2 regions of the Bacillus sp. XF8 genome follow, and region 2 is predicted to be linked to the other one. Evidence: a T-box and tRNA genes for the amino acid it is inferred to sense, from the RefSeq annotation. Region 2 holds a T-box; the other holds one or more tRNA genes.
What was found. The T-box of region 2 lies ahead of J4P91_RS06605 (valine--tRNA ligase). A T-box ahead of a tRNA ligase gene usually reads a tRNA of that ligase, here a tRNA-Val.
Positions count from the first base shown of each region.

Region 1: it has a tRNA-Val gene. The T-box ahead of J4P91_RS06605 (valine--tRNA ligase) is inferred to sense a tRNA for this amino acid. The anticodon was not compared.

Region 1 is NZ_JAGDQK010000033.1:103,816-108,047, reverse strand. Features, by position in the region: tRNA gene J4P91_RS19760 (tRNA-Gly) at 92-162, opposite strand; tRNA gene J4P91_RS19755 (tRNA-Pro) at 164-240, opposite strand; tRNA gene J4P91_RS19750 (tRNA-Arg) at 244-320, opposite strand; tRNA gene J4P91_RS19745 (tRNA-Leu) at 414-499, opposite strand; tRNA gene J4P91_RS19740 (tRNA-Leu) at 504-584, opposite strand; tRNA gene J4P91_RS19735 (tRNA-Lys) at 597-669, opposite strand; tRNA gene J4P91_RS19730 (tRNA-Gln) at 675-749, opposite strand; tRNA gene J4P91_RS19725 (tRNA-Asp) at 834-909, opposite strand; tRNA gene J4P91_RS19720 (tRNA-Met) at 912-988, opposite strand; tRNA gene J4P91_RS19715 (tRNA-Val) at 1,020-1,095, opposite strand; tRNA gene J4P91_RS19710 (tRNA-Glu) at 1,101-1,175, opposite strand; tRNA gene J4P91_RS19705 (tRNA-Ser) at 1,184-1,274, opposite strand; tRNA gene J4P91_RS19700 (tRNA-Asn) at 1,278-1,352, opposite strand; gene J4P91_RS19695 (SprT family protein) at 1,436-1,921, opposite strand; gene cmpA (cortex morphogenetic protein CmpA) at 2,177-2,293, shown strand; gene J4P91_RS19685 (Tex family protein) at 2,403-4,232, opposite strand, start outside.
Region 2 is NZ_JAGDQK010000009.1:23,952-50,459, forward strand. Features, by position in the region: gene mreB (cell shape-determining protein MreB) at 1-537, opposite strand, end outside; partial or broken gene radC (DNA repair protein RadC) at 697-900, opposite strand; partial or broken gene J4P91_RS06580 (reverse transcriptase/maturase family protein) at 1,004-2,814, opposite strand; partial or broken gene radC (RadC family protein) at 3,379-3,858, opposite strand; gene J4P91_RS06590 (Maf family protein) at 3,906-4,481, opposite strand; gene J4P91_RS06595 (stage II sporulation protein B) at 4,697-5,656, opposite strand; gene J4P91_RS06600 (bifunctional folylpolyglutamate synthase/dihydrofolate synthase) at 5,823-7,124, opposite strand; gene J4P91_RS06605 (valine--tRNA ligase) at 7,220-9,865, opposite strand; T-box leader at 9,903-10,134, opposite strand; gene J4P91_RS06610 (hypothetical protein) at 10,425-10,619, shown strand; gene ysxE (spore coat protein YsxE) at 10,647-11,672, opposite strand; gene spoVID (stage VI sporulation protein D) at 11,894-12,991, opposite strand; gene hemL (glutamate-1-semialdehyde 2,1-aminomutase) at 13,156-14,445, opposite strand; gene hemB (porphobilinogen synthase) at 14,445-15,434, opposite strand; gene hemD (uroporphyrinogen-III synthase) at 15,467-16,225, opposite strand; gene hemC (hydroxymethylbilane synthase) at 16,228-17,157, opposite strand; gene J4P91_RS06645 (cytochrome c biogenesis protein) at 17,173-18,006, opposite strand; gene hemA (glutamyl-tRNA reductase) at 18,024-19,361, opposite strand; gene J4P91_RS06655 (MarR family winged helix-turn-helix transcriptional regulator) at 19,803-20,255, shown strand; gene J4P91_RS06660 (organic hydroperoxide resistance protein) at 20,258-20,674, shown strand; gene ysxC (ribosome biogenesis GTP-binding protein YsxC) at 20,772-21,368, opposite strand; gene lon (endopeptidase La) at 21,365-23,695, opposite strand; gene lonB (ATP-dependent protease LonB) at 24,073-25,737, opposite strand; gene clpX (ATP-dependent protease ATP-binding subunit ClpX) at 25,844-26,508, opposite strand, start outside.

The DNA of each region.
Region 1 (4,232 bases), on a different contig from region 2:
CAAACTCTCCAATAAAGTTAGTTTGTCTAGCATCTAAAATAAAAATTGACGTTTCACGTTGTTTGTTTCGTTCAGTTTTCAAAGAACTAAAAGCGGGTGAAGAGAATCGAACTCTCGACCAGAGCTTGGAAGGCTCTTGTTTTACCACTAAACTACACCCGCGTGGTCGGGAAGACAGGATTTGAACCTGCGACCCCCTGGTCCCAAACCAGGTGCTCTACCAAGCTGAGCCACTTCCCGTTATGGCGCGCCCGAGAGGAGTCGAACCCCTAACCTCTTGATCCGTAGTCAAACGCTCTATCCAATTGAGCTACGGGCGCTTATTCATGATGTTTTGTCGTCATTGTATTTTGGCGACTCAATTATCTTATCATACTGCATTTTCAAATGCAAGCACTTTTTTATTTTTTCTTTGGTGCGGCCGAGAGGACTTGAACCTCCACGGGGTTTCCCCCACTAGGCCCTCAACCTAGCGCGTCTGCCATTCCGCCACGACCGCATAATGCGGGTGAAGGGAGTCGAACCCCCACGCCAAAGGCGCCAGATCCTAAGTCTGGTGCGTCTGCCAATTCCGCCACACCCGCGGAAATAAAAAGTGAGCCATGAAGGACTCGAACCTTCGACCCTCTGATTAAAAGTCAGATGCTCTACCAACTGAGCTAATGGCTCGTAAATGGCTGGGCTAGCTGGATTCGAACCAGCGCATGACGGAGTCAAAGTCCGTTGCCTTACCGCTTGGCTATAGCCCACCGAAAGATATTCCTTTTTAGTGACAAAAATCATTATATCACGATTAGCAATAAAAAACAACTGCTTATTAGCAGAAGTTAAAATGGCGGTCCCGACCGGGGTCGAACCGGCGATCTCCTGCGTGACAGGCAGGCATGTTAACCACTACACCACGGGACCATTGGTTGCGGGGACAGGATTTGAACCTGCGACCTTCGGGTTATGAGCCCGACGAGCTACCGGACTGCTCCACCCCGCGACGATACTATTTATATACTATATTTAATATATGGTGGAGGATGACGGGATCGAACCGCCGACCCCCTGCTTGTAAGGCAGGTGCTCTCCCAGCTGAGCTAATCCTCCGAAAGTGGTGACCCGTACGGGATTCGAACCCGTGTTACCGCCGTGAAAGGGCGGTGTCTTAACCACTTGACCAACGGGCCAATATGAATGGCAGAGAAGAAGGGATTCGAACCCTCGCACCGCGTTAGCGATCTACTCCCTTAGCAGGGGAGCCCCTTGAGCCACTTGGGTACTTCTCTGTATGGCTCCGCAGGTAGGACTCGAACCTACGACCGATCGGTTAACAGCCGATAGCTCTACCACTGAGCTACTGCGGAATAATAAAGACAATTTACATCTTATATAAATTCATATTATAAGTCAAGTCGCTTATACAATATCTTGTACAAACGTGACATGTTTATAATATACTGGATTGGTTTTTAACTGTCAAGGTGTTTTTTATCTCTTTTAATCTACCCTTACACTTCCCGCAAACATATCTTTTTGTATTAATTTGACGTCTTCTTACATATTGAAGAGTACATTCTATACATTCATACACATGTGTTTTAGGCTCTTTTCTCACTCCCGCTATCCGCTTACAAAATCTAGGGGCTCCTACCTCCTTCAATAACTGACGAAAATCTCGATCACGATGTTGGTACCCTCTTCCCATAATATGCAAATGATAATGACACAGCTCATGCTTAATAATACCAATTAGTTCTTCTTTTCCATACACTTCATAATAACGATAGTTTAATTCTATATTATGACTTCGTAACAAATACCTCCCACCAGTTGTACGTAGTCGTTTATTGAACATTGCTTTATGCAAAAAAGCCCTCCCGAAATATTGTAACGATATTTCTTCTACAAGTCTTTGAATTTCTTTTTCATCCATTTTTATTCCCCCAAAAACTAAAAATAAACTTACACTTTTCTTCTTTCTTATACATATATTAAATAGTACATATACCCATCCTCATTCAAAAAGCGCAGCTTCTATAAACCATCTTCTCCCTCATCCGTTCATAGAACTTCGCTAACCAAACTCTTATAAGCAGTTCCCAAGATTGAGTTTTCCATTTACTTTGAATCTTTATCTTAGTCTATGGGGACTACTTGTTAGAGCCGGATTAAACAAGGAGGGATTCTTATGCCTACGTGGCTCCGAAAACAAATGCAGCGTGCATATTTTGAAAAAAACCGGTATCAAATTAAGTTACTAAATGAATGCTGGTTTTATTATAGCAAAACACATCAAAATTCCTGATAAAGTGAACGTTTAATCAGTGGGGGATGAAGCCTCCCCCACCGATTAAAATTCCACTAATATCCGTTCACGAAAAAAGAGAAGCGCTACACCTGCTCTCTTCCCATTCTTATTCAATAGGTAACATCGATAAGGCAACGCGTCCTTTTTTCATATCAACATCATCTACCCATACCTTTACAATTTGTCCGACAGATACCACATCTAACGGGTGCTTCACAAACTGTTTGCTCAGTTTAGAAATATGCACTAAACCATCTTGTTTCACACCAATATCGACAAATGCGCCAAAGTCAACAACATTTCGAACAGTTCCTTCCAACTCCATGCCGCGCTTTAAATCTTCTAATTTGAGAATGCCCTTTTTCAAAAGTGGTTTTGGCAATTCATCACGCATATCTCGTTCTGGACTAATTAAAGCGTCTATAATATCGATTAATGTCGGCTCACCAATATTCGTCTCTTGAGATAATTTAGAAAGCTCCACTCCTTCTAAACACTGTTGTAAATGTGGTTGTCCTACATCATTAATCGATAACCCTAAACTTTTTAATAGTAATTCAACATTTTTATACTGCTCTGGATGAATACCCGTTCTATCAAGTGGATTTTCACCTTCTAGTATACGTAAGAAACCAATACATTGCTCATACGTTTTGGCACCTAGCCGTGGTATTTTCTTTAACTCTGTGCGCTTTGTAAATTTTCCATCTTCTTCACGTTTACTTACAATATTTTTCGCAACTGTTTTTGATAATCCCGAAACGTATTGCAATAGCGCTACAGAAGCTGTATTCACATTCACTCCTACTTGGTTAACAGCTGTTTCCACGACAAATGTTAATGATTCATTTAATCTCTTTTGTGATACATCATGCTGATATTGTCCTACTCCAACTGATTTTGGATCAATTTTCACAAGTTCGGCAAGCGGATCTTGCAGACGTCTTCCGATCGAAACAGCACTTCTTTCCTCAACTTGAAACTCTGGAAATTCTTCACGAGCCAAATCAGAAGCTGAATATACACTAGCACCAGCTTCATTGACAATAATATAAAATACGTCTTGCTGTACTAATTGTAAAACATCTACTATAAACTCTTCCGTCTCCCTAGAAGCTGTACCATTTCCAATCGCAATCATCTGAACCTGATATTTTTCTATAATAGAAATAACTTTTGTTTTTGCATCTTCATATTTTCGAACAGGTGGATGCGGGTAAATGACATCAATATGCAGAACTTTCCCTGTATCATCTACTACCGCTAACTTACATCCTGTTCGATACGCAGGATCTACTGCTAATACTACCTTTCCTTTCATCGGTGGCTGTAATAATAAATTACGTAAATTCTCAGAGAAAATGTGAATTGCTTGCTCTTCTGCCGTTTCAGTTAATTCCTTACGAATCTCCCTTTCGATTGACGGTTGAATTAATCGCTTATATCCATCTTCAATTGCTAATTGTACATATACTGCACTTTTAGATGATTCATCACGAATCACTTTTTTATGTAGAAAACGCACAACTTCTTCTGTTGGTGGAATAACAGAAACTTTTAGTACTTCTTCCTTCTCGCCACGATTTATAGCTAACACACGATGCGGTACAATTTTTTGGATTGGCTCTTCATAACCGTAATACATCTCATATATGTTTTTTTCATCTTTCTCTTCATCTTTTACAGACGAAGACATCATCCCTTTTTTGAAAGTAATATTTCGAATCCAACTACGATACGCAGCATCATCTGATACAATTTCTGCAATAATATCTTGAGCGCCCTGCAATGCTTCTTCGGCAGATTGCACTTTTTTCTCAATATTCACAAATCCCTTTGCCTTATCTTTTGGGTCTTCTTTTGTAAATAGAAGTAACCACTCCGCTAACGGCTCGAGTCCCTTATCCTTTGCAATTGTCGCTTTTGTTCTTCTTTT
Region 2 (26,508 bases):
ACTTGTTACAATCCCACCTAAAGAAATAATTGCAACTTCTGTAGTACCGCCACCGATATCAACAACCATACTACCAGTTGGTTCCCAAACAGGTAAATTTGCGCCGATTGCTGCTGCAAATGGCTCTTCAATTGGATATGCATCGCGCGCGCCTGCTTGACGAGTTGCATCGATTACTGCACGTCTTTCTACAGCAGTAATACCAGATGGTACACATACCATTACATAAGGCTTACGAGAGAAAAATCCATTTGATTTTTGCGCTTGTTGAATATAGTATTTCATCATTGTCGCTGTTGTTTCGTAGTCAGCGATTACACCATCTTTCATAGGGCGAAGAGCCACTACGTTTCCTGGTGTACGACCAATCATTTGTTTCGCATCGCTACCAACTGCAACGATTTGTTTTGAATCTGTTTGCAAAGCTACAACTGAAGGTTCACGTAAAACTACACCTTTTCCCTTCACATATACAAGCGTATTCGCTGTTCCTAAATCAATTCCAAGATCACGAGTAAAACCACCAAATCCAAACATGTCATCTATCTTCCTTTCTCATTTTCACGGACTCATTTTCTTACTTTATATTTATAATAAAACAGTACGTTTTTATATTTTCTATCCTTTATTGTAAGCGAATGCCTACAAAAAACTCATAAATCACATTATAAAACAAAATAAGTAAAAAGAATAGTCTTAAATATGACCTTTTTCTTTTAAACTCACGAATTTATGGTCACCTATAATAATGTGATCAAGGACTTCAATTCCAATAATCCTCCCGCACTCTACCAATCGTTTTGTCACTTCAATGTCTTCACGACTCGGCGTAGGGTCACCTGAGGGGTGGTTATGCAGACATATAATAGAGGCTGCTGCGCGGCGAAAAGCTTCTTTAAAGTAGGGTAAGAACCCAGCGCCTTTCCTTATTTCTAAGGTAGATTTCCAAGAACTCCCCTCCGAACCGTACGTACTCGTCTCCGAGTATACGGCTCTCCATTTATCAATCTAGCTTACCATTGTGTAAATCATGGTGGCATTTTACACACATCGCAAGAGTCTTTCGTTTCCTTGCAATCATCTTTTGTTCCCATCGCTTCTTACCTTTTAAATCTTTTAGCTTCTGAACATGATGGATTTCAAGTGGTATTCCTGTTGCTCCGCACCATTCACATATATTTGCTAAAAGCCTATCGATGAGACTTGTTCTGCCACTATATTTGAGCGTTATTGGTTCGTTATCTATTTCTTTGTTATCGATGTTCATATTTTTTCCATGCGTTGGTCAATGAAATATAAGATTCGTGAGCCACTAGAGGTACTATAGCGAATGCCTATCTTACCGTTAATTGACATTTTATCAATCATCTTACCCATTGTCGTCTTATACTTGTTAGCATATGTTTTCATCATGCTATATTTCATATTTTGACGGAATGATTGTAAGACATGGACATTCGTTGCTAAACGGTAATAGTTGTATAACCCACGTATTTCTGCATTGTATGTAAGCATAATTTCTACATCATCGTTCGATAACAAATAAGGCCGGTGTAATACTTTCCACTGATTGTTCCTTCCAAGTGTAATAGCTCCTAGTTGAATGAGCTTATTGATGTACTTCTCGTGCGGTACATATAGCCTTACTTGAAAATTGAATTTCCGTTTTTTTGTACCATTTGGCATTTTCATCGTTTGCCAATCACGAGCGACTTTTATGTCGTATCCGAGAAACCTAGCCTTCTTCGTTGTATGTGTTATCAACGTTTTTTCTTCACTGAGTTCTAATTGTAGTTTTTCTGCTAGAAACAAAGCAATATCTCGCTTTATTTGCTGGGCTTCTTCCTTACTCGCTATCACACCTATTAAGAAATCATCTGCATATCTCACATATTTCATTCGACGATAGTGTGGATCAAACAGATCCTTGCTATCATGTTTAATAAGCTCTTTATACAATTGCTTCATTTCGCTGGCTCTTTGTAAACGAGTTTCTTTGTCTAAAGAGTCCCATTCCTTTCGATTCTTTGCTTTTCTATACGCAATTTCACTTGCAATATTATGATAGGTCAGGTTATGTGTTCGTTTATCTCCTTTATTAAACAAGTTCATATATTCTTCCATATACTTGTCTAATTCGTTTAGGTAGGTATTTGATAATATTGGACTAATAATACCGCCCTGTGGTGTCCCACTATACGTTTTATGAAAAGTCCAATCTTCTATATAACCAGCCCGAAGAAACTTCCAAATCAAATCAAGAAATTTCTCATCATCTATTCTTTTCTGCAAAATATGAATCAAAGTATGGTGATTGATATGATCAAAAAAGCCTTTTATATCGCCTTCTATAAACCAACGACAGCCAGTGAATGTATTTTTGATTTCTTTGAGAGCTGTATGACAACTTAGATTCGGTCGAAATGCATGTGAGTGGGGTGAAAAACTTTCTTCATAGATGCTTTCAAGTAAACGTCTCACTACTTCTTGAACTAGTTTATCTTCAAAAGACGGTATCCCAAGCGGACGTAATTTCCCGTTACTCTTTGGAATGTATACTCGCCTTACTGGGTTCGGTTGATAACTACAATCCTTTATTTTCGAGATTAAACGGTTTATACGATTTATACTCATTCCATCAATGGTTTCTTCTGTTGAGCCTTTCGTATTACTGCCTTTGTTTTTATAAATTTTTCCGTATGCTTCTAGGAAAAATTCAATATTATACAGATTCCGATATAATCGCTCAAATTTATAATTTACATCACTTGCTTTAGAAGCTAGATTATTTAATACTACTTTTGGACTTCTCATAGAGCCTCGCGCTCCTTCCCAATTTTGTATTAAATGCTGATAAACTGCTCCCCTTCGCCATGTAATGGGCTTTCCCCATCTCGGACTACTACGAGAGCTCCGTTGCCATATTAGATATTCAAGCGCATTTGCTATAGCCATCTGTAGGCGTTCCAACTTAGGCAATCCCCATTTAGATACATAGGAACATCGCTTATTACGGTAGCGGATGTGACTTTCGCTCGTTACATTCCATATAGAATTTGGTTGAAATGGTATCACATCATGTTTCTTGAAGTTTTTAAAAAACATGCACATTTCACACAGCGTTTATCGTTACCTCCCGCTGAGGGTCCCCGTCGTCCCCCTTGAGCTATCATTCAAGCAGTTTAGCCTTCATCCTTGTCCGTAATGTTTCATCTTGCCGTTCAGTTGTGGTTCGGTAACTAACCAACTTACGGTTTTGCCAACATGCTACACTCCCTGTCCGGTTTCCCTTTCAGATAAGTTGGCTGATGATAGAGTATTGCTTTGTGATATTACTCCACTGCTTTGCGAAAGCAGATTTCCTACATACCCTTATGGGCGCACAACCTCGCGAGGATGCACAATTGAGGCATTTAGACTCCCAATAAACACAGTCTGCCGATGCATAACTTGATTTTTCGTATTTAAGTATAAACAAACAAAGTGCTCTTGTTGTAAAAAACGCATCTCTTCCATCATATAACTAGCGCAATCTTCTGGACTCCGAATACTATATCGATTTTGGTACTCTAAACGCACCATTCTTCTTCCTAGTTCAAAAGCAGCGATTAACTGGGAGGCCTTTGCTACTCCTACACCATGAATGCTTGTCATCTCTTCTATTGTAGCATCTTTCAACATTCGTAATCCGTCAAAATGATATAAAATTTGATCCGCTAATGTTAGAACAGACTCTTCTTTAGAACCCGTTCTAAGTAACACTGCAAGAAGTTCACGATTCGATAAATTGCTTGCCCCTTCTACTAATAAACGCTCCCGTGGTTGTTCTTCTTTCAAAACATCACGAATACCGTTCATATTTTCACTCCTTTTTCAATCTTTCGCAAATAAAACCCCATGCAATTTTACGCATGGGATGCATCACTATCGAACTGTTTTAATTCACGAACAAGACGTGCAATTGGTAATCCGACTACACTGTAGTAATCTCCTTGAATATGTTGAACAAAGATGGAACCTTTTCCTTGAATACCGTAACTTCCAGCCTTGTCCAGCGGTTCTTTCGATGCAATATACGCATCAATTTCTTCTTCTGTTAACTCCCAAAATGTAACTTCTGTACGCTCATAAAAAGTTACTGTTTTTTCTTTTGCAATAAGCGCAACACCTGTATATACTTCATGTGTTTTTCCTGATAATAGTTGCAGCATTTCTTTTGCCTCCGCTTCATCAGAAGGCTTACCAAGAATACGTGATTCATATGTAACAATTGTATCTGCACCTAATACCACACAATCACCATGATTTTCGGCTACAGCAGATGCTTTTTGCAAAGCAAGTGACATCACAATATCAGCAGGTGATGAATACGCACCGATGGTTTCTTCTATTTCACTTACAACAATTTCAAATGGTACATCTGCTAGTTCAAGTAATTCCTTTCGGCGTGGTGAGCCAGATGCTAAAATAAGTTTTTTCATGTGTTCTCCTTTCTTACATAAAGCAGAAAAATATAGCTTGATCGTATCAAACAAGTACCTTTCCGACAAATTGTAAAAATATCATTTTCTTTTTAGGAAATGATATTTTCTTACTATACAGTTATATCTGCTATAGAGAGAAAACATTTCTATAGATATATAATCCAAAAGAAGAGAAAGAAGTATACACACTTCTTCCTCCTTACTCCATTATCCTACTCTTTTGCTTTTTGCGAAACCACTTTTTCATAAGAAAGCAAACCATCAATAATAACTTGATTCAATTTAGCTACTGCTTCTTTATCAGTCTTTCCTTCTTTTATTGTTTGTACAGCTACTGATGCATACGTATATATTTTTTTTACATCCTCACGCTTAATTGATTTCCCCTCTTTTTCAATTGCCTTCCATTCCTTTTCAATCGCTGCTATTTCTGTTGGATTACTTTTACTTCCAGGTTGTATACTAGTCGAGTATTTTACAAAATGAATGTATAATGGCTGCAACTTACTTAACAATGGACCAGATTCTTTGTCACTTTTCAGCAATGCCCGATCTGTAATTTCCCATTTCTTTTTCAAAACTGATACGCCATCTTTCTTATATTGTCCAATTAATTTATCTACGGATTGCTCGTCACTAGAAATTCCAACTACAAGTGAATACTTGTCATCATTTTGTTTAATAGCTGCTACGCCCCCATTATCTTTCCACTCCTGAGTAGCTGCCTGTCCCTTTTCTTCCGAAGAATAGAGACCTCCTTGCACGAAATATAAAGTGATTGGTTCTAAAGCAGATGCACTCCCCACCTTTGGTTTTTCTTCTTTTTGCTCTTCAGCCGTTACTTCTTTTTGCTCTGCTTCATTATTCTTTTCTCCACTTGTTACTGTAGCTTCCCGAGCTGTACCTTGTCCCGTTAACAAGTGGAGCATTCCCATCCCTAACATCGTGCCAATGATAATCGCAGTAGTAACTGTAAAAATAAGTATATTACTCCATTTCTTTCGATGCTGCCGGATAGATGGTAACTTGTTTTTTTGAAATGGCACTACATTTTGTGACGTTTCACTATCAACTACCATCCAATCAAATTCTTCTTTTTCTTTCTTCTTTTCTTCATACTTTGCTTCCGTTCCATTTACCTTAACCGAGATTGTTCGTGATTGCTTGTCCATACCCTCACACCTCACCTCTTATCATTGTCCGCATCATATCATATTCATTTCACAAAAAAACGAGATATTTGTCAGAGGGATTCGTCAAATTGCCCTATATAGTTATATTATATGTATGCATTTGACTTCATTTGTAGAACAAAAAACTAGGACAGCAGTTGCTGTCCTAGTTTCTTTCACGAATGTATTTTCGAACTTCTGAAATAAAGTAAAGTGATCCCGTTATGATAAAAACGTCATTTTCTTGAAGATCATTTATCTTTGCATCAACAGCTTCTTTCCAATTCTCAAAAACTTGTTTTGTTTCCTTATGCGAGTAGGCTGCAAGCTCCTCAGCAGAAATCGCACGATCAAATGTGAATGTTGTAAAAATCATTTCATCTGCAATTGTTTCTAATTGTCCTACCATATTATCTAGCTGTTTATCACCAAGGGCAGTAAATAAAACAATGACGTTTTTATCGTTATAATGAGCTTCTACTGTTTTCACAAGGCTTGCAATTCCTTCAGGGTTATGGGCACCATCTATAATGACGTCAGGATTACTTTGTAACCGTTCAAATCGGCCAATCCAATATGCTTCACTTAATCCTGTGCAAATATGCTCTTCCTCCATTAAGAATGATAGGTATGTTTTAAGATACATAACCCCCATCAGTGCTAATGCTGCATTTCCGACTTGATGGCTTCCTTTCATCGAAATCTGAACTTCCTCAAATGAAGCAAACGGACAAGAAAAATCAAAATGCTCTCCATCTTCATCTGAACGCTGATGAACAGCTATAAATTGCTTTCCAAGTTCATAAAGGTTTGCATTTTTTCCTTTGGCAACCTTTTGAATAACCTCAAGTGCTTCTTCATCCTGCACGCCTGTAATAACAGGAACACCCGATTTAATAATTCCCGCCTTTTCATACGCAATTTCCGCTAACGTATTCCCTAAAATATGCATATGATCATGGCCGATATTTGTAATAATCGTCAGAACTGGATAAACCACATTTGTAGAATCAAAACGACCACCAAGCCCTGTTTCAAACAAGACGATGTCACAGAAATTCATTTTACCGAAATAGCAGATTGCCATTACTGTAATAATTTCAAACTCCGTTGCTTCTCCTAAATTTGTTTCATCTAGTTTTTCTACAACTGGTTTGACCATATTTATAAGTTCAATAATCTCTGTATCTGCAATTGGTTTTCCATTCACACCAATTCGTTCATTAAATGTTTCAATATATGGAGACGTAAATGTCCCAACCTTATATTTTCCCGCCTCTAACATATAACGCATATATGTTAAAGTTGAACCTTTGCCATTTGTTCCTGCAAGATGAACACATTTTATATGACGCTCAGGATTTCCAAGTTCCTCTAGCATCCACTGCATTCTTTCTAATCCTGGCTTAATGCCAAACTTTAGTCGGCTATGAATCCAGCTTATTGCTTCTTCGTATGTATGTACCACGCTTGCCTTTCCCCTTTCAAAAAACAACCTTCTTAATCCTATTATACGCAAATAAAAGAGACTCACCAATATGGTGAATCTCTTTAAAACGATTTTTATTTTTGAAGATCAGCTAGACGTTGACGAACTGCTTCGCGTTTTTCTAAGTAATCTTGTTCTTTCGCACGCTCTCCTTCAATAACTGCTGCTGGAGCTTTTGCTACGAAACCTTGGTTTGCAAGTTTCTTCTGTACGCGTTCTACCTCTTTATCAAACTTCTCAAGTTCTTTTTCAAGGCGTGCTTTCTCTTCATCAAGATTGATAAGATCAGCTAACGGTAAGAATAACTCTGCACCTGATACGATTGCCGTCATCGCTTTTTCTGGCGCTTGTAAATCCGTCTTAATTGTTAATTCGCTTGGATTACAGAAACGCTCGATGTAAGAGCTGTTTTTCGTAAGCTGTGCTAATACTGCTTCGTCTTTTGCTTTAATTTGCAATTGAACTTTTTTGCTCATTGGCGTATTTACTTCAGCACGAATGTTACGAACAGAGCGAATGATATCAACAAGAAGGTGCATTTCTGCCGCTGCTTCTTTGTCTTGTAAATCTTCGCGAACTGTTGGCCACGCTGCTACTGTAATAGATTCACCTTCATGAGGTAAGTGCTGCCAAATTTTCTCTGTTACGAATGGCATGAATGGGTGTAATAAACGCATCGTTTGATCTAATACATATGCTAAAACAGAACGAGTTGTTTTCTTCGCCGCTTCATCTTCGCCATATAACGGAAGTTTCGCCATTTCAATGTACCAGTCACAGAAATCGTCCCAAATGAAGTTGTATAACGCACGGCCAGCTTCACCAAATTCATACTTATCCATGTTACGTGTTACACTTTCAATTGTTTCATTTAAGCGAGTTAAAATCCACTTATCTGCAACTGATTTTTCACCAGTTAAATCGATATCTTCATATTTCATATCATCCATGTTCATTAATACGAAACGAGACGCGTTCCAAATTTTATTGATGAAGTTCCAAGTAGATTCTACTTTCTCCATGCTGAAGCGTAAATCTTGACCTGGCGCACTTCCTGTTGATAAGAAGAAGCGCATCGCATCTGCACCGTACTTCTCGATAACTTCCATTGGATCAATACCGTTACCAAGAGATTTACTCATTTTACGTCCTTGCTCATCGCGAACAAGACCATGAATTAATACGTCTTTAAATGGACGCTCTCCTGTAAACTCTAAACCTTGGAAAATCATACGAGATACCCAGAAGAAGATGATGTCATAACCAGTTACAAGCGCATCTGTTGAATAGTAACGTTTGAAGTCTGCTGCATCTTCATTTGGCCAACCAAGTGTTGAGAATGGCCATAATGCTGAGCTAAACCATGTATCAAGTACATCATTATCTTGATTCCAGTTTTCAATATCTGCTGGTGCTTCTGTACCTACGTATACTTCACCAGTTTCTTTATGATACCAAGCTGGAATGCGATGTCCCCACCATAATTGACGAGAAATACACCAGTCGTGAATGTTTTCCATCCAGCGTAAGTATGTGTTCTCGAAACGATCTGGTACGAACGTTACTTTCTCTTCTTCTTTTTGTTGTAATGCAACTGCCTTTTCTGCAAGTGGTGCCATTTTTACGAACCATTGTGTTGATAAGTAAGGCTCAACAACCGCTCCGCTACGCTCACTATGACCAACCGCATGCATATGAGGCTCAATTTCTACTAATACGCCTGCTTCTTGCAAGTCTTTTACTAATTGCTTACGGCATTCGAAACGATCCATGCCGTTATATTTACCCGCTTTTTCATTCATTGTGCCATCTTCGTTCATTACAAGAATGCGTGGTAAGTCATGGCGGTTACCTACTTCAAAGTCATTCGGATCATGAGCTGGTGTAATTTTCACAACACCTGTTCCAAAATCTTTTTCTACATACTCATCAGCAATAATCGGAATTTCACGATCTACGATTGGAAGTGTAACTGTTTTTCCGATTAAATGTTTGTAGCGATCGTCTTCTGGATGAACCGCTACTGCTGTATCACCAAGCATTGTTTCTGGACGAGTTGTCGCAAGGCGAATGTGACCAGAACCGTCTGTTAATGGGTAGTTCATATGGTAGAATGCACCTTGAACGTCTTTATGAATTACTTCAATATCAGAAAGGGCCGTACGTGTTGCTGGGTCCCAGTTAATAATATATTCTCCGCGGTAAATTAAGCCTTTTTCGTATAATTGAACGAATACTTTATTAACTGCATCAGATAAACCTTCGTCTAATGTAAAGCGCTCACGAGAATAATCTAATCCTAAACCAACTTTCCCCCATTGCTGACGAATGTGAGAAGCATATTCTTCTTTCCATTCCCATGCTTTTTCAAGGAATTTCTCGCGGCCAAGATCGTAACGTGAAATACCTTCTTCACGAAGTTTTCCTTCTACTTTTGCCTGTGTTGCGATACCTGCATGGTCCATTCCTGGAAGCCATAATACATCGTATCCTTGCATGCGCTTTGTACGCGTTAAAATATCTTGAAGTGTCGTATCCCAAGCGTGCCCTAAATGCAATTTACCTGTTACGTTTGGAGGTGGAATTACAATTGTATATGGCTGTTTTTCTGCATCTCCTTTTGCTTCGAAATATTTGCCATCAAGCCACCATTTATAACGGCCTTCTTCAACGGACATATGATCATATTTAGTCGGTAAATTCTTTTCCGTGTTTGACATTATTTTCCCTCCTTAAAATAAAAAATGCCCCTCATCCAAAAAGGACGAGGGACATCGTGGTACCACCTTTATTTACAAACAAATTCAAAATTTGCTTATACTCTTAATTGGATAACGGACAGATCCGTCTTTTCCTAATGAGAATGACTCCGTTCAGAAAAGATACTCCAGGGCTACCTTCTAACATGACTATCTAGAGAATCTCACAGCTAATAATTCTCCTCTCTGCAGACGTTTAATGTTATACTCTTCCCCTTCAACGTATTTATATAATTGTTATTTATTATATACAATAGTGTAAAAAACGAAACCATATTCGTCAAGATAAAAATATATTTCATCAAATTTCTACAGTTGATAGACTCCATTCTTTCCTAATTATTAAAAAACAGTGTACAATCGTCAATTAGCGTAAGCACTTTTTTGCAACCTATGTACGAAAAATGAAAAATAGCAGCACAAGCACCTTAGGTACTTACCCTGCATACTGTAATATTGCACCTTCACCTTTCAAGCTCAATGTGTAGTAAATGCTTTCTGTACGGAGGAATGATTGATTATGCGACGATACCGACGCACCTACAATTTTTCAGCCCCTTCATGGGTTAGGAATTTACAAACGATTTTTTCTGATTTTGCTATTCCACTTACTATTTTCCAAGGAATTCGAACATTACTGCTTCCAACCTTCTTAGATTTCATCATCCTTATCATCTTTGTTGTAGCCACAATCCGCTTACATTTTCAGCCGTAGCCTCACAGCTCCTTGAGACTACGGCTATTATTCATTTCCTTGCTGCGCAGCTTGTAATTGTGAAATGAAATATTCTATATTACTTACAAGCCAATGCGCTTGCTGTAACATTTTCACACCTTGAAGTTCTTTCTTTTCACCACGGCTCTGCTGCTTGCTTGTATAAGATTGGATTTGCCGAATAAATGGGGATGGATATGTTAGATAAGCAAACATAAGGAGTTGTTCTTCTTTCGTAAACGGAAAATTCTTTTGATACACCTGATACCATTCAAAGCGATCACTTCTCGCAATTGGATATGTGTTCAATGAGCGGGAATAAAAGCGAACAACATCTTGAACTGGTGTTGCAATTTGAGACCTCTCTAAACTAATAAAATAACCGTTTCGTTCATAATCAAATAAAAAATGATTCATCGATACATTGCCATGAATAAAAGAAACGCGTGTTTTTTCTTTCTCTTTCATCGCTTCATGCCACTCCGAAAGCTGTTTCGTTGCAAATTCACGCGCCCTCATCACATGATGAAAATACGTACAATACTGTAGTTCAAACGGAGACATATACCATTTTGCCTCAGACTCTACAAGGAATTCCTCTAAGAGCTCCCCATCTTTCTCCCAACGATCAGAGACATTTGTATAATGCTCCTCTAACGCTTCTTCAGTATATGTTTCTTCCTTTACCGTCCTTTGATGAAGCAGTGCTAGCGTCTGAAACATTTTATGATATTGATCATTGTCCTCTCCGTTCCCTTCTGCTCGCTCCAGCCAAGGCATTAAATAATAATTATATGTTCCATCGCTCAAAATATGATTTCCATCTTTCGCATGGTAAATGGGGGCATAATGTGTAAATCCTTTTTCACGTAAAAATTGAACATGATACATTAAATTATTGCGTTTCAATCTATGAGATGGTAATTTTTTCAATGCATATGGACCTTGATTCGTATAAATTTTTATGACACTTCCGTGCTCTTCCATATGATGGGCATCCAATTGATATCGCTGTACTATCGGGGCATAACGATCTCGCAATTCTATATCCATACGAATGATCCTTTCTCATTCAAAAACGTAAGATAAAGTGAAACTTTAATCAGTGGGGGTTTTCTCCATCCCCACTGATTATGAGCCCTCACCAATCGGGCTTTTACAGCAGTCTATCCTCACACCTAACTTCCTCGTCCCTCTCTGAATCTTGAGGTTGTGGGATTACTGGCCGCTAATAGCGGGATAAAAAGAAGAGAGGTGAAGAGAAGCTTCTTCACTCACTTTGTCTTCACTCTTGGCACAGGTATATATATAATTTGCCCTGCAGTTAAATATACTTCATCTGTTTGATTCAAGCGGTGTAGATGCTGGACAGATGTTTCATATCGCTCCGCAACCGATTCAATTGTATCTCCTTCTTGCACAAAATACATACGTAATTTCGTAAACTCTTCTTCCGGCTCTTTCGTAAACAATTTTGTTAAGTATAATGCATTTTCATCCCGTTGTGAGTATGCAGCTTCTACTTCTTCCTGTAATTCCTTTTCCTTCTCTTTCTTAAAGTTCTTCCGGCCAAACAATTCAAACTGTGGTGTAGTTTCTTTCGCTTCTTCTCGTTCTTCCTCTTCATGTTCTTTTAAATCCTCTACCTCTTCTTCTAACTCTTGTTCTTTACGTGCCTCTAATTGGAAGGGCTCAAATGCATAATCCTCCCATCCATCTGATTCTGTATGAACTGTTACTTCTTCCACTTCTACTTGTGTTTTATCCTCATTTACTACCGTGATCTCTGGCTCTCTTTCAACTTCTTCCTCATTCACTACCGCGATTTCCGGCGCTCGCTCAACTTCTTCCTCATTCATTACCGTGATTTCCGGCTCTCTTTCAACTTCTTCCTCTTGCACTTCATTGTGTATTCTCTCACCCTCACATAATCCAGATATCGATACATCCGCTAATAGTTGTAAACAACCGTTTTCCTTTAATTCATAATCAAATTCCTCAATGGAAACATACAATTCTTCAACTTGTTTCACTCGGTTTCGCGGAATCGAGATTTCTAACGGAAAAGAGTGTACAAGTTCGTTTACACCATCTTCTCGCGTTTCTACATAATCAATGGATTTCGCAGGGGATAAATCTCGTAATGAAAACGCAGAATCATCTTGTCTTGCAATATATTCCCCCGTTAAATCCAATTGCCCTCTCACAATTACCTCGTATTCAAGCTCTTCTATCTCAACGTCTGGATCTAACGAAATTGACAAAAGTTCTTCGACTTCCTGTCCTTTTTGGAACCAAACCGATTCTTTTAATGAAAATCGTAATGAATGATCTGTTGCCACTTCTTTTCCCCCTCCCAAACTGTATGTCATTACAGATTTATGTGCACGGGAGTCATTTTATGAGTAAAAAATCGAACTGCACATGTGGGCTTCCTATTGATTTTTCATATATCGGCGCTCCGACAATATACAACATGATTTTCAGAGATAAATAAAAAAGGTTACCAGGACTCTCCCTGACAACCTTTTTTACTTTACGCTTTTAATTTCGACATCGCAATTTCTGCCGCTGCAATCGTTGCTTCAATATCTGCATCACTATGTGCTGTTGATAAGAATAATCCTTCAAATTGAGAAGGTGGTAAGAATACACCTTGTTCTACCATTTCACGATAGTAAGCTGCAAAGAATTCTAAGTTTGAAGTTTTTGCTGCATCATAGTTAATAACCAGTTCATTCGTGAAGAATATACCAATCATTGAACCTGCGCGGTTTATATGATGCGGAATACCGTGTTTTTCAGCTGCTTTACGTAGGCCGTTTTCTAACATTTCGGCTTTACGCTCAAACTCTTCATAACATTCTGGTGTTAATTGTACTAATGTTTCATAACCTGCAGTCATTGCTAGAGGGTTACCAGATAATGTACCCGCTTGATAAATTGGTCCGCTCGGTGCAACTTGGCGCATAATTTCTGCTTTACCGCCATATGCTCCTACTGGTAAACCACCACCGATTACTTTTCCTAAACAAGTTAAGTCAGGCGTTACACCGTAATAACCTTGTCCACAATTGTAAGCAACGCGGAATCCTGTCATTACTTCATCAAAAATAAGCAGTGCACCATTTTGCTCTGTCACTTCACGAAGACCTTCTAAAAATCCTGGCTGCGGCGGTACTACTCCCATATTTCCTGCTACTGGTTCTACGATAACACAAGCGATATCATCACCGAATTGTTCGAACGCATATTTTACACTCTCTAAATCGTTATACGCTACTGTAATTGTGTTTTTCGCTACACCTTCTGGTACACCAGGGCTATCTGGTAAACCAAGCGTTGCAACACCAGAACCAGCTTTAATTAATAATGAGTCACCATGCCCGTGGTAACAACCGATGAATTTCAAAATTTTATTACGACCTGTATACCCACGAGCTAAACGAAGTGCACTCATTGTTGCTTCCGTTCCTGAGTTTACCATACGTACAATCTCAATCGATGGCACACGCTCGATTACAAGCTGCGCTAATTTATTTTCAATTTCTGTTGGCGCACCAAAGCTTGTTCCTTTTTCCGCAACAGCTTTTAATGATTCGACAACACGTTCATTCGCATGTCCGTGAATAAGCGGTCCCCATGATAATACGTAATCGATGTATTCATTCCCATCAATATCGTACACTTTAGAACCTTTCCCGCGCTCCATAAAGAGTGGATTCATACCAACTGATTTAAATGCACGAACTGGACTATTTACGCCGCCAGGCATTAAATCTTGCGCCTCCGTAAATGCTTCAATCGATTTATCAAACTTTTTCATTATTGTGCGCCTCCTTCTTGTAACCATCGTGCTGCGTCTTTCGCATGATACGTAATGATTAAATCTGCTCCCGCACGTTTCATGCTTAATAATTTCTCAAGTACAATCTCTTTTTCATTAATCCAACCATTTTGCGCTGCTGCTTTAATCATCGAATATTCTCCGCTCACGTTATAAGCAACAATCGGTAAATTGAAATTATTTTTCACATCACGAATAATATCTAAGTAAGAAAGAGCTGGTTTTACAATTAAGAAATCTGCTCCTTCCATTACATCTGATTTAGCTTCACGGAATGCTTCCATGCGGTTTGCTGGATCCATTTGATATGTCTTACGATCACCAAATTGCGGTGCACCGTGCGCTGCATCGCGGAATGGACCGTAAAATGCAGATGAGTATTTCACCGCATATGACATAACTGGCACGTGTGCAAAACCATTTTCATCTAAAGCATGGCGAATTGCAGTTACAAATCCGTCCATCATGTTAGATGGTGCGATAATATCTGCTCCTGCTTTCGCTTGGCTCACTGCTGTTTTTGCAAGAACTTCTAACGATTCATCATTTAAAATGATTCCATTTTCAATAACGCCGCAATGCCCATGGCTTGTATATTGACATAAACATGTATCCGCAACTACTACTAACTCTGGAAACTGCTCTTTAATTTGTTTGATTGCACGTTGTACAATGCCGTGCTCACAAAATGCAGAAGATCCAACTTCATCTTTTTCAGCAGGCAAGCCAAATACGATAACAGAACGAATACCTAAATCTACAACTTCTTGCATTTCAGCTTGCAGAAGATCTAAAGAAATTTGATATACATCTGGCATAGAAGGAACTTCGTTACGAACATTCTCTCCTTCTAGTACAAAAATAGGATAAATAAAATCTTCTGTATGTAAAAATGTTTCACGTACAAGCGCACGCATATTTCCGCTTTGTCTTAAACGACGATGACGATTAAATTGTAAAGAATTCATAGATTTCTATCTCCCATTCTTTTTTATTTAGATTATGCATCTTGATTATATTTTGAAATGCATTGTATTAACGCTTCTACCGTATATTCTTTCGGAACGATTACATCGGCAAAATAACGCCTTGCCTCTTGCTCTGTTATCGGTCCTATACAAGCAATTGTACATTTTTTTATCCATTCTCTCCAGTTTGTGCCCTCAAGTAATTTCACAAAGCTTGTAACGGTAGAAGGGCTCGTAAATGTAACAACATCTACCTTACCTGATTCTAGAGCTGCGATGAGATCTTGCTGCTTATCATGATTTGTTTTCGTTTCATACACAACAAACTCTTCTAAATATATACCAAGCTCGCGAAGTTTATTTGGAATAATATCTCTAGCTAAGTTCCCTTTTGGAAATAAAATACGCTCTGTCCCATTCAATTCTCTTACAAATTCTTCTGCAAAAGTTTCAGCGACAAACGCCGTTGGAACAAACTGAACCTCATAACCCCGCTTTTCTAATTCTTGCCCTGTTTTCCTACCTACTACAGCGATGCGAACAGTAGGTGGGATTTTCTTACCTAAGCCATCTAGAAAGAAGCTTACCCCATTTTTACTCGTAAAAATAACCCAATCATATAAGTGTAGCTGCTGCGATACACCTTGAAATTCTTTCTGAGATGCACCTTCTATATGCAAAAGCGGAATTTCCAATGGAATTCCGCTCTCTTTTTTCACCGCTGCACTCATTTGTTTTGCTTGATGCTGGGCACGCGTAATCAGTACTGTTTTGCCAGCAAGAGCATCCATGATTACTGTTGCTCCTTATTTGCAGCGAGAATGAGCTCTTTTGCCCCTTGCTTAATTAAACGATCCGCTGCTTCTAAGCCAACTTGTTCTGGATTTTCGCCAACAACTATTTCTTTTAACAAGACTGAACCATCCATAGAACCGACAAGAGCTGTTAATTCAATTTCATTATTCTTCCCAAGCATTGCATATCCAGCAATCGGAACTTGGCATCCACCTTCAAGTTTATGAAGGAATACTCGTTCAGCTGCCACTGTTCGTTCTGTTACAGCATCATTAATATGTGATAATAATTGCAATAAATCTTTATCATCCTCACGACATTCAATCGCTAAGGCACCTTGTCCTACAGCTGGTACACATAATGTTTCATCTAAGTGTTCTGTAATTACATCATCATCCCAGCCCATTCTCTGTAATCCAGCTGTTGCTAAAATGATTGCATCATAGTCTTCTTCTTTTAATTTACGTAATCTCGTATCAATATTTCCACGAATCCACTTCACTTGTAAATCTGGTCTAGCAGCTAATAACTGTGCACTACGTCTTAAACTACTTGTACCAAGAATCGATCCTTCTGCTAAGTCCTTAAATGATTCCCCGTTTTTTGAGATGAACGCATCACGTGGATCGACACGCTTTGGTATACATCCAATTGTTAATCCGTCTGGAAGTACAGCTGGCATATCCTTCATACTATGTACAGCCATATCGATTTCTTTCGTAAGCAACGCATGCTCAATTTCTTTTACAAACAAGCCTTTCCCGCCTACTTTGGAAAGCGTCACATCTAAAATAACATCACCTTTTGTAACGATTTCTTTCACTTCAAATTCATATGGTAAACCAAGCGCTTTTAATTGATCAATAAACCAATTTGTTTGCGTTAATGCTAGCTTACTCTTTCTTGAACCTACAATAATTTTGCGCATAATTTTCTCTCCTCATTATAAATACCAAAAGTGGAAATTGGATAAACTGCTTAATAGAAAAATATTGATTAACATAACGAGAAAGGCTCCAATGTTCCAATTTATAATCTTCTTACCTTGCAATATATCTGATCCTCGTAAATATAAACCCATGCAATAGACAAATAAAACAACAAAAGACCCGATTACTTTCGTGTCATACCAATGGAAATTATCTAGTTTTGTATATCCCCATATACATCCAAGTAAAATAGCTAATAGGAAAAACGGAACAGAAAATAAATTTAATCCATATGACATCGACTCAAGCTTCGGTAAGTTTCCTAACCGTCTTAATCTCGCATTCCATTTTTTCTGTTTTAATAATCGATATTGCAACAAGTACATAATGGAAAAAATAAACGATACTGTAAACGCCGCATAGGAAATAATCGCCATTCCTACATGCACGTATACAAGTTCTGAAACTAATTGCTGCGCGAGTACCGGCGACATTTTTCCGAGCGGAGTGAAAATAGAAAAAGCGCTTACGCCAAAAGCAATGACATTTGTAAAAAAGACTAAAAAGTCAATGCGCATAAATCGATTGATTACGAGTGACATCGTAATTAATAACCACACATAAAAATAAATTCCTGATAATAATGTTAAAATCGGATTCGTCTCTGATTCCGTGGCCCGAAGTAACATAAAAACAGACTGTAATACCCATACAATCGCAAGTAACCAAAAAGCAATTCGATTCGCCTTTCGGTTACTTTGGAAATAATCTATAAAATATAAACTAATGCTACAAGCATATAAAACAATTGCGATATGATAAATTATACTATTATTTAAAAAGCCCATCCGATCATCCTTTCGGGTTATAAAGATGGAACGGATGCTGTCCACGCTCGTTTATGCTCTGGTTCTTCCGTATGTTCCACGGCCTCTTCTTGCACTTCTAAATCAAAAATTTTCGCGAATAACGCGAGCTTTTCCGTAGCTCCCTCTTCGGCCGCTAACTCTTTTGCTACTAAAATTGGATCTTTTAATAATTGGTTAATAATACTTTTCGTATGTTTACTAATCACTTTTCTCTCACGATCACTAAGCGTTGGAATTTTTCGTTCAAGACTTTGCATCGTTTCATTTTGAATTGCCAATGCTTTATCACGAAGAGCTGAAATTAATGGAACAACGCCAAGTGTATTTAACCACGCTTTAAATATAACGATTTCCTCTTCGATCATAAGCTGAATTTTTTCCGCCTCTTTTAAACGCTCAGCACGATTTGCTTCTACTACGCCTTGCAGATCATCAATATCGTACAAGAAAGAACCTTCTAGCTCATCAATTGCTGGATCAATATCACGCGGCACTGCAATATCGACCATAAATAGCGGACGGCCTGAGCGCATCCGTTCTACTCTTGTCATCATTTCTTTCGTAATTACATAATCTGAAGCACCAGTTGAACTAATTAAAATATCCGCTTCTAACAGCGCACACTGCAATTCACTTAACGGTTTTGCATGCCCCATATATTTCTCGGCCATTGTTTCCGCCTTCGTAAATGTACGGTTCATTACCGTCACTTTGCGAGCGCCACTTCCATATAAGTTTTGCAGTGCAAGTTCTCCCATTTTTCCAGCACCAAGAATTAAAACATGACAATCTGTTAAATCACCAAAAATTTTCTTTCCAAGTTCAACCGCTGCATAACTAACAGACATTGCACTCTCACCAATTGTTGTTTCTGAATGAGCACGCTTTGCTAACGTAATTACTTGTTTGAACAATTCATTAAAAATTGTTCCTGTTGCTTTTACTTCTTGCGCCTCTAAGAAGCTATTTCGAATTTGACCTAAAATTTGTGTTTCACCGACTACCATAGAATCTAATCCGCATGTTACACGAAATAAATGTTCAATCGCACCATCTTGTTCAAAAATAGACAAGTATGGTGACACTTCTTCTATCTCAAGCTGAAACCAATCAGCTAAAAATTTCTTAATATAATATCGTCCCGTGTGTAATTGATCGACGACAGCATAAATCTCAGTACGATTGCACGTTGATACAATGACATTTTCTAATACGCTCTTCTGATTTTGTAACGTTGTCATTGCCTGCTCTAGCTCTGCTGCCTGAAATGTGAGTTTCTCACGAAATTCTACAGGGGCTGTTCGATAATTTACACCAACAACAAGAATATGCACGCAGCATGTCCCCCTTCACCCGTTTTATCACCTTATCTACTATCATAATACAACTTTCCTGTTATGAATCTGACAATCGTGTGAACAACAGGTTTTTTTTGTTCGTTTTGTCTTCTACTTGCAGGAGACAAAGCAAATCTTCCAGAATAAACGTCTTACTTTATAATCATTATAAAATAATAACTCTATTTGTACGTTACCAAAAAAATCTGTCAGAATCAAGTGATGGAAACTATTCCATAAGAATAGAGCAACTATCTTTTTTTATCTTCTTTCATAATACAGAAAAATATGTATGATTGTTCCAAAATGTAACAACTTCTTTCATGTGACACATTACTCAAATTTTTTTCATTGCAATGTATTTGACATCTCATTTCTTTTTCGTTATATTGATTTTATAAAATTAAATTGTGCACAATTTAAAAAGGAGGGATGCTCATGAAAGAGAATCCTTTACATCTCGATAATCAACTTTGCTTTTCTATTTATGCCTGTTCTAGGGAAGTAACACGCTTTTATCGACCTTATTTAGAAGAAATGGGTATTACGTATCCACAGTACATTACATTATTAGTGCTTTGGGAGCAAGATGGATTAACTGTAAAAGAAATTGGCGAACGTCTATTTTTAGATTCTGGTACATTAACACCCATGTTAAAACGTATGGAGACATTAGGATTAGTTAAACGTGTTCGTTCTAAGGAAGATGAACGCAAAGTGTGCATTGAACTAACAGAACAAGGACACGCTTTAAAAGAAAAAGCATGTTCATTGCCAAAAACCATAGCTACCAATTTAGGAATTACAGAACAAGAATATCGATCATTATTAATTCAATTAAATAAATTAATTGAAACCATGAAAACAATTAATGATAGAAAAGGGGAATGAAAATGGAAAAATTATACACAGCAACTGTAACTGCAACAGGCGGAAGAAACGGGAAAGTTGTTTCAGAAGACGGCATTCTAAATCTTAATGTGAAGATGCCAAAAGCATTAGGTGGTATGGGTGGCGAAGCAACGAATCCAGAACAATTATTTGCAGCTGGTTATGCAGCATGCTTTGATAGTGCATTACAACTTGTTATTCGTACGAAACGAGTAAAAGTAGAAAGTACAGAAGTGACAGCTCATATTTCAATTGGGAAAGATACTGACGGTGGTTTTGGTTTATCTGCTGTACTTGATATACGTGTAGTTGGCGTTTCTCATGCTGAAGCACAAGAGCTTGTAGAAGCTGCACATGGCGTATGTCCATATTCTAAAGCGACTAGAGGAAATATTGAAGTTACATTAAACGTACTGTAGGAAGATGTTCAAAAAATCCGGTAAAGATAGCTGTCACATTTCTTTATCCTCCTTTTTGAACTTATACTGTAAGAAACAAAAAACGCGCGACGAATCGTCACGCGTTTTTTGTTTTTGTAAACTTATGAATGGCTTTCCACGCCTCTTCTTTTCCAAGGCCTGTTTCTGAAGAAAATAGAACAACTTCATCACCTTGTTCAATATCAAGCGTTTCTTTCACAACCTTCAAATGCTTTTGCCATTTCCCTTTTGGAATTTTATCGGCTTTCGTCGCAATGATAATGGTTGGAATTTCATAATGCTTTAAGAAATCATACATCATCACATCATCGTTTGTTGGGGCATGACGTAAATCAACTACTAATACAGCCGCATCTAATTGCTCACGCGTTGTAAAGTATGTTTCAATCATTTTACCCCATGCCGCCCGCTCTGATTTGGATACTTTCGCATATCCATAACCTGGAACATCGACAAAGTGCATCATTTCATTAATTAAGAAAAAGTTCAACGTTTGCGTTTTTCCTGGTTTAGAAGAAATACGCACTAACTTTTTGCGATTTAAAATTTTATTAATAAAGGAAGACTTTCCAACATTAGAACGACCTGCTAATGCAATTTCTGGTAAGTCGCCATCTGGATATTGTTCTGGTCTAACAGCACTAATGACAATATCTGCTTTTGTTACTTTCATTGTTTCACTCCTACTAATGCGTGCTCCAATACTTCGTCTAAATGAGACACAAGCACAAACGTAAGGTTTTCTTTTACGCTTTCTGGAATATCATCTAAATCTTTTTCATTTTCGGCTGGCAAAATAATTTTTGTTAAGCCTGCGCGGTGAGCACTTAATGTTTTTTCTTTTAAACCACCGATTGGTAATACACGACCACGCAAGGTAATTTCACCTGTCATCCCTACTTCTTTACTTACAGGTACACCTGTCAGTGCGGAAATAAGCGCCGTTGCCATCGTAATACCAGCTGATGGGCCATCCTTTGGAACTGCTCCTTCTGGAACATGAATATGGATGTCATTCTTTTCATGGAAATCTGGATCAATATGAAGTTCTTCTGCACGAGAGCGAATATAACTAAATGCAGCTTGTGCAGATTCTTTCATAACATCCCCAAGTTTCCCTGTTAAAATTAATTTTCCTTTTCCTGGTGATACAGATACTTCAATTGCGAGTGTATCACCGCCAGCAGCTGTATACGCTAAACCAGTGGCCATTCCAACTTGGTCTTTCGTTTCAGCTTGCCCATAACGGAATATATGTTTACCAAGTAGGTCTGTAATATTTTTTTCCGTTACAATAATACGTTTACGCTCTTCTGTAACGATGATTTTGGCTGCTTTACGACAAATCTTTGCAATTTGACGCTCTAACGTACGAACACCAGCCTCGCGCGTATAGTAGCGAATAATTTCAAGCAGCGCTTCATCACGAATTTGTAGATTCCCTTTTCGCAAGCCGTGTTCTTTTAATTGCTTCGGCAATAAATGTTCACGAGCAATATGTACCTTTTCAATCTCTGTATAACCAGCAATCGAAATAATTTCCATACGATCAAGAAGTGGACCTGGAATGCTCGCCAGCGTATTTGCAGTTGCAACAAACATTACCTTTGATAAGTCATAAGGCTCTTCAATATAATGATCGCTAAAATTATGGTTTTGCTCTGGGTCTAATACTTCAAGTAACGCCGCTGATGGATCACCACGGAAATCATTGGACATCTTATCGATCTCATCTAATAAAAAGACTGGATTGATTGTCTCGGCCTTTTTCATTCCTTGAATAATACGACCTGGCATTGCTCCAACATATGTACGACGATGACCACGAATTTCAGATTCATCACGAACACCACCAAGGGAAACACGGACAAAATTACGATTTAACGATGTTGCAATAGAACGTGCTAAAGATGTTTTTCCGACTCCAGGGGGTCCTACTAAACAAAGAATTGGTCCCTTTAAAGAATTGGTTAGCTTTTGAACAGCTAAATACTCTAGTACACGCTCTTTCACTTTCTCAAGGCCATAATGATCCTTATTTAAAATTGTTTCAGAATGCGCAAGATCAATCATATCCTCTGTTGCTTCTGTCCATGGAATCGCTAATAACCAATCAAGATAATTGCGAATCACACCGCTCTCCGCAGAACTTACCGGCAACTTTTCATAACGATCTAATTCTTTTAGGGCAGCCTTCTTCGTTTCTTCCGGCATTCCGGCTTCTTCAATTTTCGTGCGAAGCTCTTCCACTTCGCCACCTTTACCTTCTTTATCACCAAGTTCTGTTTGAATTGCCTTCATTTGTTCACGTAAGAAATACTCTTTTTGGGTACGTTCCATCGAACGCTTCACTTGTTGTCCAATTTTCTTTTCTAAACTAAGTAGTTCTTGCTCATCTTGAATAATGGAAATAAGTGTATGTAATCTTTCTTTTGCTGATCTAATCTCCAAAATTTCTTGCTTTTGTTTTGTCTTAATTGGTAAATGAGAAGAGATTAAATCAGCTAGGCGACCGGGTTCCTCAACATCTACTACTGTCGCAAATGTTTCATTCGATACCTTTTTCGAAACTTTAATATATTGCTCGAAATGTTCGAGTAACGTGCGCATTAAAGCCTTTTCTTCTAAATCGCCTTCTTCTTCCTCTGTTACTGTTTGAATAGAAACTTGTATTACATTTTCTTCTTCAATAAATTCGACAATTTCTGCTCTATGTAAACCTTCTACAAGGACACGAAGCGTACCGTTTGGCAGTTTTAACATCTGCTTCACTTTCGCTACTGTACCCACACTATATATGTCATCTTCTTTTGGATCATCGATATTCATTTCTTTTTGCATTGCTAAAAAGATGATATTTTCATCCATTGCTGCCTGCTCTAGTGCTTGTATCGATTTATCACGTCCTACATCAAGATGCAGAACCATCGTTGGATATACGAGAACGCCTCTTAATGGTAGGAGGGGCACAATTCTTTCGTTCGTATTCATACTAGACATAGCACCTCCATAATAAATTAAACTCCTGTTCAACTATTTTATATTACAATACACCTTGATGCAATTGCAGAGATTCCTTGCAATTGCAAATCCCCTGCTTTTTCTGTTCCAAAAAAGAAAAAGGGACCCCGCTTAAGCATACAAACTTAAACGAAGTCTGGCAAATATTATTATGCTCTAGTAGACGCTCACATAAAGTGAAACTTTAATCAGCGGTGGGTTTTTTCATCCCTCACTGATTATTAGCCCTCACCAATCTGGATTTTACGGGCAGCCCGCCCCCCACCTAACTTCTTTGCTTTTGCTGAATTTTGAGGTAGGGGTCTTACTGCCTGTTAATGCGGGATAAAACGAAATCACCTATTAGATCTTCAAATTCATATTACATCGCCTTCATCTACCTTATGGCGCACATCGATTTCACGATGCAAATTTTCTTGTACGAATGTTAATTCAAAAACTTCCTTTAATTTTCGAACGGGAATAATCTCAATGTCTTTTATCGTATATAAAAATGGTTGCATATTTTCAGCAGGAATGATAACTTTTTTCGCTCCTGCTTTTTTCGCTGCTTTCACTTTTGCATATACGCCGCCAACTGGTTTCACTTCTCCATGAATACTTATTTCTCCTGTCATCGCGATTTCGTTATTCACATAAACACGATGCAGAGCGGAGTATACTCCTGTTGCCATTGCAATTCCTGCTGAAGGCCCGTCAATTGGAATCCCACCTGGAAAATTAATATGTATATCATATCCTTCTGGCAACAAATCGAGAGAACGAAGGACTGTCAAAACATTGTCAACTGAACCTTTCGCCATGCTTTTACGACGGATTGATTTCGTTTGACTACCAATGCTCTCTTCTTCCACAATTCCTGTAACATTTATCGAACCCTTGTCCGTAGCTGGAATTGCTGTTGCTTCAATTTCTAATAACGCCCCTGTATTCGGTCCATATACTGCAAGACCGTTTACAAGACCGATCTTCGGAATTGGATAAATACGCTTTTCATATTTTGGAGTAAGCTGACTAGAATGAACGACCCATTCAATATCCTCATCCTTAATAAATGAGCGTCCCTCATTAATCGCCATCCCTGCAGAAATTTGCACAAGATTAATGGCTTCTCTTCCATTCCTTGCATACATTCCAATTATTTCAATACCTTGTTCCCCAATTTCCATCTTTACTTTTTCTGCTGCATTCTTCGCTACTTTTTGAATTTCTTCTGTATCGAGTTCACGGAAGAAAACTTCTAAACAACGAGAACGAATAGCCGGAGGAATTTCATCTGGAGAACGAGTTGTCGCTCCAACTAAGCGAAAATCTGCTGGTAAGCCTTTTTGAAAAATATCATGTATGTATGTTGGAATCATTGAATTTTCTTCGCTATAGTATGCACTTTCCAAAAACACTTTACGATCTTCTAATACTTTTAACATTTTATTCATCTGGATTGGATGCAATTCACCAATTTCATCAATAAATAAAATGCCGCCATGCGCATCTGTTACAGCACCTTTTTTCGGCTGAGGAATTCCCGCTTGTCCCATTGCGCCTGCCCCTTGATAAATCGGATCATGCACCGATCCAATTAACGGATCAGCGATACCACGCTCATCAAAACGCGCTGTTGTTGCATCCAGTTCAATAAATGTTGCATTCATACGAAATGGTGATTTTTGATTTTTCTTCGCTTCTTCTAACACAAGACGTGCCGCTGCCGTTTTCCCTACTCCAGGGGGGCCGTATATAATGACATGCTGCGGGTTCGGTCCACAAAGCGCCGCCTTTAATGATCTAATTCCATCCTCTTGCCCTACAATATCTAAAAAAGATGTAGGACGTACCTTTTCAGCAAGCGGTTCTGTCAAAGAGACTTCGCGCATTTTGCGAAGTTGTTCTAATTCTTTTTTCGATTCTCGATCAATTGAAACTTTTTGTGTTCGCTGGTTTCGGAGCAAATGCCAGAAATATAATCCGACAATTACACCAAAAACAAGTTGAACAAGTAAGAATATATTTGTCCAGCTCATCATTTATTTCCTCCCGCTATGTTTTACCATTTAGTATTTCCTGGGAGGAATAGTGCTAAACATAATAAGAAACAGCAATTATAAAAATTGCTGTTTCATTCTTACACTATGCAGATGTTTTTGTATCAAGTACAGTACCGTCTTGTAACACCAATTTTGGCGGTGCATTGTCCGCTACTGTTTCTTTTGAAAGAATACACTTCTCGATATCTTTACGAGATGGAAGTTCGAACATTACATCTAGCATTAAGCCTTCAATAATAGAACGAAGTCCACGAGCACCTGTTTTACGTTCAATTGCTTTTTTCGCAATTTCAATCAGTGCTCCTTCTTCAAATTCAAGCTCAACATCGTCAAGCTCCAATAATTTTTGGAACTGTTTCACAAGCGCATTTTTCGGTTTTGTTAAAATATCAACAAGAGCATCTTCATCAAGCGGCTCTAGGTTTGCAATAACTGGAAGACGACCAATAAACTCTGGAATTAAACCAAATCGTAAAAGGTCTTCTGGCAATACGTGAGATAAAACATGCTTTTCATTTACATCAGCATTTTTCTTCTCTGAACCAAATCCAATTACTTTTTCACCAAGGCGACGTTTAATAATTGGCTCGATGCCATCAAACGCACCACCACAAATGAATAAAATGTTCGTTGTATCAATTTGAATAAACTCTTGATGCGGATGTTTGCGACCACCTTGAGGTGGAACGCTTGCTACAGTACCTTCTAAAATTTTCAGAAGGGCCTGCTGTACACCCTCACCAGACA